DNA from 2 places in the Streptomyces sp. NPDC002671 genome. Region 1 is predicted to be linked to the other one. Evidence: riboswitches for the same ligand, from Rfam matches in the RefSeq annotation. Region 1 holds a riboswitch; the other holds the start of a gene.
The links. A riboswitch is a leader RNA that binds a small molecule or an ion and turns the genes downstream of it on or off. The one in region 1 is predicted to bind glycine.

Region 1 (3,397 bases):
ACGGCCAGCTCGTCGCGGTGCTGCTCGATCTTGGCGCGCAGGTCCGCGACGTCGACCTCGCCGTCCTCGGCGGTCTTGACGACGACGACCTTCATGCCCGCCATCACGGCGCTGGCGGCGTTGGTGCCGTGCGCGGAGGACGGGATCAGGCAGATGGTGCGCTGCTCGTCGCCGTTCGCGCGGTGGTAGCCGCGCACCGCGAGCAGACCGGCCAGCTCGCCCTGCGAACCGGCGTTCGGCTGGAGGGAGACCTTGTCGTAGCCGGTGACCTCGGCGAGACGTTCCTCCAGCTCACGGATGAGCGTGAGGTAGCCCGCGGCCTGCTCGGCCGGCGCGAAGGGGTGCAGCTGGCCGAACTCGGGCCAGGTGACCGGCTCCATCTCCGTGGTCGCGTTGAGCTTCATGGTGCAGGAGCCCAGCGGGATCATGCCGCGGTCGAGCGCGTAGTCGCGGTCGGACAGCTTGCGCAGGTAGCGCAGCATCGCGGTCTCGGAGCGGTGCTGCTGGAAGACCGGGTGGGTCAGGAAGTCGCCGGTGCGCAGCAGCGCCTCGGGCAGCGTGTCCACGGCCGCCGCGTCCAGCGCCTCGACGTCGCCGTCGATACCGAAGGCGGCCCAGACGGCACCCAGCTGGGCGCGCGTGGTGGTCTCGTCGCAGGCCATGGAGACGTGGTCGGCGTCGACCAGGCGCAGGTTGACACCGTTCCGCTCGGCGGCGGCGGCGACCTCGGCGGCCTTGCCGGGCACGCGCGCGGTGACAGTGTCGAAGTAGGCGCCGTGCACGAGCTCGACACCGGCGGCCGTCAGGCCCGCGGCCAGGACGGTGGCGTAGCGGTGGGTGCGCTGCGCGATGATCTTCAGGCCCTCCGAGCCGTGGTAGACGGCGTACATGCCGGCCATCACGGCGAGCAGCACCTGCGCGGTGCAGATGTTGCTGGTGGCCTTCTCGCGGCGGATGTGCTGCTCACGGGTCTGCAGGGCCAGGCGGTAGGCCTTGTTGCCGTCGACGTCGACGGAGACGCCCACGAGGCGGCCGGGCAGGCTGCGCGCGAACTTCTCCTGCACGGCCATGTAGCCCGCGTGCGGACCGCCGAAGCCCATCGGGACACCGAAGCGCTGGGTGGTGCCGACCGCGAAGTCCGCGCCCAGCTCGCCGGGCGAGGTCAGCAGGGTCAGCGCGAGCAGGTCGGCGGCGACGGCAACGAGAGCGCCCAGCTCGTGCGCCTGGTCGATGACCGGCTTGATGTCCCGTACGGCACCGGAGGCGCCCGGGTACTGGATGAGGACGCCGTTGATCTCGCGGGCCGCGATGTCGGCCGGGATGCCCTCGCTCAGGTCGGCGACGACGACCTCGACGCCGGTCGGCTCGGCGCGCGTCTCGATCACGGCGATGGTCTGCGGCAGCGCGTCCGCGTCGACCAGGAACAGGCCCTTCTTGTTCTTGCCCATGCGCCGGGACAGTGCCATCGCCTCGGCGGCGGCGGTGCCCTCGTCCAGGAGGGAGGCGCCGGAGGTCGGCAGGCCGGTGAGGTCGGCGACCACCGTCTGGAAGTTCAGCAGGGCCTCCAGGCGGCCCTGGGAGATCTCCGGCTGGTACGGCGTGTACGCCGTGTACCAGGCCGGGTTCTCCATGACGTTGCGCAGGATGACGGGGGGCGTGAAGGTGCCGTAGTAGCCCAGGCCGATCATGGAGCCGAGAACCTGGTTGCGGTCGGCGAGCTCACGCAGCTCGGCGAGCACCTCGGCCTCGGTCCGGGCCTCCGGCAGATCCAGGGCTTCGGCGTTCTTGATCACATCCGGCACGGCGGCGGCGGTCAGCTCGTCGAGGGAACCGTAGCCGACCTGCGCGAGCATCTTGGCCCGCGCCTCCTGGTCGGGCCCGATGTGACGCTGCTCGAAAGGGATGCCCGCTTCGAGCTCGGACAGCGGAACGTGGTGGGCGGTCATTGCGGAGGCCTCCTGGTCTGACGCGACCTTCGAGGGCACCACGAGACGGGTGCCCGGACGGCCTCCCCCTCTGTCATCTCAACCTGAGAGCTTCACCGGGCGCCCGAGGACGCCGGCTTTCACCGTCGGTGAGGGCGGACACCGTGGACGTCCGCCCTGCTTTCCAGAGTGACCTCGTCCGTGCGGTACGTGAGCCTGAGAGATTCCGGGGAGGATTTGCTCCTTCGGCGCCTCCGACGTGGTCGGAGGACTCTCCCGCGCGGGGTCAGCAGCCGCTGTCAGCCTACCAGCGAGGTCAACGCCCGGGCCTTCGAGTGGCCGCCTCGTTGAATGTGCTCTTTTGTAGTGCTTACGGATGAGTTGCGACCAAGTGGAGGGAGAGGGACCGTGCAGACCGATATCGATCCGCGCAACCTGATCGGCCGCAAGGCGTTCGACCGAAACGGGACCAAAATCGGCACCGTCGACGAGGTGTATCTCGACGACGCGACGGGTGTGCCCGAATGGGCTGCCATACGAACAGGCCTGTTCTCCAGGGATGCGTTCGTCCCGCTGGAGCCGAGCGAGCTGGTCGAGGGCACGCTCCAGGTGCCGTTCGAACGGAGCCTGATCAAGGACGCCCCCGACTTCGGCGTGGGCCGCCACCTCTCCCCCGAACAGGAACTCCAGCTCTACCACCACTACGGTCTGGATGTAGGTGCGCCTCCAGCGGTTCCCGACCACGACTTCGGAAAGCTGGCCGGCACGGAGGAGACCTGAGCCTGCGTATGCCTCTCCGTCTGCTTCTCGCTGTGCTTCTCCGTCTGTCTCTCCGCGTCCCCGGTTTCCGGCACCAGCGGCAGCGGGTCCGCCGGCTCCAGGTCGGGGTCGTCCACCCGGAAGGTCCGCACACGGCCCGGCTCCGAGTACGGCGTCTCGAAGCGTACGGTGACCCGCCCCAGGCCGCTGCCCTGCACCCAGCCGTGGCCGTGGGCAGCGTGCCGTATGTCGTGCCCGGCGCTCCAGTGCCGCTCGGCGGGCTCCGGCTCCTCCTCGGCGGCCTCGGGCGCGGCCTGTTCCGAGGCCTCGGCGGCCAGCTCGCCCGCGGCCTGGGCGAACAGGTCCTCCTGGGTGTAGTCGGCGAGCCCGGACACACCGACCCCCAGCAGCCGTACCCCGCCCGTGGTGTCCACGGACTCCAGCAGCCGTGCCGCCGCCTCCCGGATCACGGCAGGGTCGTCCGTGGGCCCCCTGAGCGTCTCGGAGCGGGTCAGCGTCGAGAAGTCGTACCGCCGCACCTTCAGCACGATGGTCCGCCCCGACAGCCCGGCCCCGCGCAGCCGCCCCACACACCGGTCCGCGAGCCGCCGCACCTCCAGGCCGACCCGCAGCCGGTCGTGGATGTCCACGTCATAGGTGTCCTCCACCGACACCGACTTGGTCTCCCGCTCGGCGACGACGGGCCGGTCGTC
Region 2 (3,397 bases), on a different contig from region 1:
TACCGCCTGCTGGGAACCACTGCTGTGGCCCACAGGCTATCGGGTGCCTGTGACAGGCCCTCACCCTGTGAACAGGATCCGCTCCAGGGCGTCCGCCGCGTCCCGGTCCAGCAGGACCGCCGAGCCGCAGCCGCCGGGCAGTTCGCCGCGCTCAACCGCCCTCAGCAGCCGGGCCGTCGTACGGCGGTGGCGGCTGAAGGCGTACCGGGAGACACCCCGGCCGCGCTCGTGCTGGCCCGCGCGGGCCGTGTCCGGGGTGACGTCGAGGAGGAGCAGGTGCAGGGTGCCGCCGCGGCGGCGGGCGGCGCGGGCCAGCCAGCCGCGCACCCAGGGCTGGGTGCCGCAGTCGTGCACGACGACTCCCTCGCCGGTCCGCAGGGCGCGGCGCAGGGCGGCGAAGTGGGCGAGGCGGACCAGGGGGCGGTAGAGGGCGTAGGGCAGGACGCGGGGCAGGCGGGCGGCCCAGCGCTCGCGGGCGTCCTGGGAGTCGACGCGGCGGCCGGGGACCGCGCGGCACATCAGAGTGGACTTGCCGCTGCCGGGCAGGCCGGTGAGCACGACCAGGTCGCGGGGGCCGAAGCGCAGGCTACGGGGGCTGCGCCCGGCGCGCTCGCGCAGATCGCGCACGACCGGGGCGGGGCGCTCGGCGGGGCGTCCCTCGGCGCGGGCGGCGCGGCGCGGGCGGGCCGGGGCGGAGGGCTGCCGCGGCACCGCGATGCCGCTGGTGGTGGCGTACGCGGATGTCCTGTTCACCGTGATCGTCCTCCCCTGTGGGCGCGGAGATCCCCCTGCCCGGTCTTCCTGCCCCTCATATGTAAAGAGAAAGTAATGCGCGGTGCCCGGCGGTTCGGTGCGCGTACGGCCACAGGTCGGTTACAGATGGGGCCTGACGGTCGGGCGCCGGGCGTGCAATGATGTGCCCGCCAACTGCATACCGGCCGCTTGAATCCGCGCGGGAGAGTCCCCAGCAGTCGTCTCGCTGGGGCGCCGAAGGAGCAAGTCCCTCCCTTGAATCTCTCAGGCCCCGTTACCGCGCGGGCGAGGCACATCTGAAAAGCGGGCCGCTGTGACAGTGGCTCCACCCAAGGTGCAAGCCCTGATCGTCCCTGTGGCGGTCGCGGCGAACCTCTCAGGTTCCGATGACAGATGGGGAGGAACGACCTCGCCCGTCATGCCCTGGGAGACGACCGACCGATGAGCAGCACCGAACTCCGTCACACCGCGCTGGATGCCCTGCATCGCTCGCTCGGTGCGACGATGACCGACTTCGCCGGCTGGGACATGCCCCTGCGCTACGGCTCCGAGCGCGACGAGCACGTGGCCGTGCGGACCAAGGCCGGTCTCTTCGACCTCTCGCACATGGGCGAGATCACCGTGACCGGTGCCGAAGCCGCCGCCTTCCTGAACCACGCCCTGGTCGGCAACATCGCCTCCGTGGGCGTCGGCCGCGCCCGCTACACCATGATCTGCCAGGCCGACGGCGGCATCCTGGACGACCTGATCGTCTACCGGCTCGCTGACACCGAGGCCGCTTCTCCTGAATACATGGTCGTGGCCAACGCCTCCAACGCCCAGGTCGTGCTCGACGCGCTGACCGAGCGGGTCGCGGGCTTCGACGCCGAGGTACGCGACGACCGGGACGCGTACGCCCTGATCGCGGTCCAGGGTCCGGAGTCCCCCGGCATCCTGAAGTCGCTCACGGACGCCGACCTGGACGGTCTGAAGTACTACGCGGGCCTGCCCGGCACGGTCGCCGGTGTCCCCGCGCTGATCGCGCGCACCGGCTACACCGGCGAGGACGGCTTCGAGCTGTTCGTGAAGCCGGAGCACGCCGTGGAGCTGTGGCAGGCGCTGACCAAGGCTGGCGAGGGCGTCGGCCTGGTGCCGTGCGGCCTGTCCTGCCGGGACACGCTGCGCCTGGAGGCGGGCATGCCGCTGTACGGGCACGAGCTGACCACCTCGCTGACCCCCTTCGACGCCGGGCTCGGCCGTGTGGTCAAGTTCGAGAAGGAGGGCGACTTCGTGGGCCGCGAGGCGCTCACCGAGGCCGCCGCGCGCGCCGAGCAGAACCCGCCGCGCGTGCTGGTGGGCCTGATCGCCGAGGGCCGCCGGGTGCCGCGCGCCGGGTACGCCGTCGTCGCCGGCGGCGAGGTGATCGGCGAGGTCACCTCGGGCGCCCCCTCCCCCACCCTGGGCAAGCCGATCGCGATGGCCTACGTCGACGCGGCGCACGCGGCGCCGGGCACCGAGGGTGTCGGCGTGGACATCCGAGGCAGCCACGAGCCGTACGAGGTCGTGGCGCTGCCTTTCTACAAGCGGCAGAAGTAGACACCGGGCGCGGTCCGTCCCCGCGGTCCGTCCACGCGGACTGTCCCCGTGACGTGACACTGCGCACATTTCGCCTGCTCACCGACGGTTCCGGCCGTCCCCCACTCATCAGCACACTCCCGCGTACAGGAGAATTCAGACCATGAGCAACCCCCAGCAGCTGCGTTACAGCAAGGAGCACGAGTGGCTGTCGGCCGCCGAGGACGGCGTGTCGACGGTCGGCATCACGGAGCACGCGGCCAACGCGCTCGGCGATGTCGTTTTCGTCCAGCTCCCGGAGGTCGGTGACACCGTGACCGCGGGCGAGTCCTGCGGCGAGCTTGAGTCGACCAAGTCCGTCAGCGACCTGTACGCGCCGGTCACCGGCGAGGTCACCGAGATCAACCAGGACGTCGTGGACGACCCGTCGCTGGTGAACTCCGTCCCCTTCGAGGGCGGCTGGCTCTTCAAGGTGCGTATCGAGGACGAGCCGGCCGACCTGCTCTCCGCCGACGAGTACACCGCCTTCACCGCCGGCTGAGGAGTCGTAGCCGTATGACTGTCCTGAACACGCCTCTGCACGAGCTGGACCCGGAGATCGCCGCCGCGGTCGACGCCGAGCTGAACCGCCAGCAGTCCACGCTGGAGATGATCGCCTCCGAGAACTTCGCGCCGCTCGCGGTGATGGAGGCGCAGGGCTCGGTGCTGACCAACAAGTACGCGGAGGGCTACCCGGGCCGCCGCTACTACGGCGGCTGCGAGCACGTCGACGTCGCCGAGCAGATCGCCATCGACCGGATCAAGGAGCTGTTCGGCGCCGAGTACGCCAACGTGCAGCCCCACTCCGGCGCCTCCGCCAACCAGGCGGCGCTGTTCGCGCTGGCCCAGCCCGGGGACACCATCCTCGGCCTGGACCTGGCGCACGGCGGCCACCTGACCCACGGCATGCGCCTGAACTTCTCCGGCAAGCAGTTCAACGTGGTCGCGTACCACGTGGACGCCGAGACCGGCCTGGTCGACATGGCCGAGGTCGAGCGGCTCGCCAAGGAGCACCGCCCCAAGGTGATCATCGCGGGCTGGTCGGCGTACC

Region 2: linked by a shared signal. The riboswitch ahead of gcvT (glycine cleavage system aminomethyltransferase GcvT) and the one ahead of gcvP (aminomethyl-transferring glycine dehydrogenase) in region 1 are both predicted to bind glycine.

Annotation. Positions count from the first base shown of each region.
Region 1 is NZ_JBSFVU010000019.1:196,522-199,918, forward strand. It holds gene gcvP (aminomethyl-transferring glycine dehydrogenase) at 1-1,946, opposite strand, end outside; glycine riboswitch at 2,120-2,214, opposite strand; gene ACWD35_RS28160 (PRC-barrel domain-containing protein) at 2,334-2,705, shown strand; partial or broken gene ACWD35_RS28165 (DNA polymerase IV) at 2,768-3,397, opposite strand, start outside.
Region 2 is NZ_JBSFVU010000024.1:83,501-86,897, forward strand. It holds gene ACWD35_RS31610 (AAA family ATPase) at 61-753, opposite strand; glycine riboswitch at 944-1,043, shown strand; glycine riboswitch at 1,044-1,156, shown strand; gene gcvT (glycine cleavage system aminomethyltransferase GcvT) at 1,195-2,328, shown strand; gene gcvH (glycine cleavage system protein GcvH) at 2,471-2,848, shown strand; gene glyA (serine hydroxymethyltransferase) at 2,863-3,397, shown strand, end outside.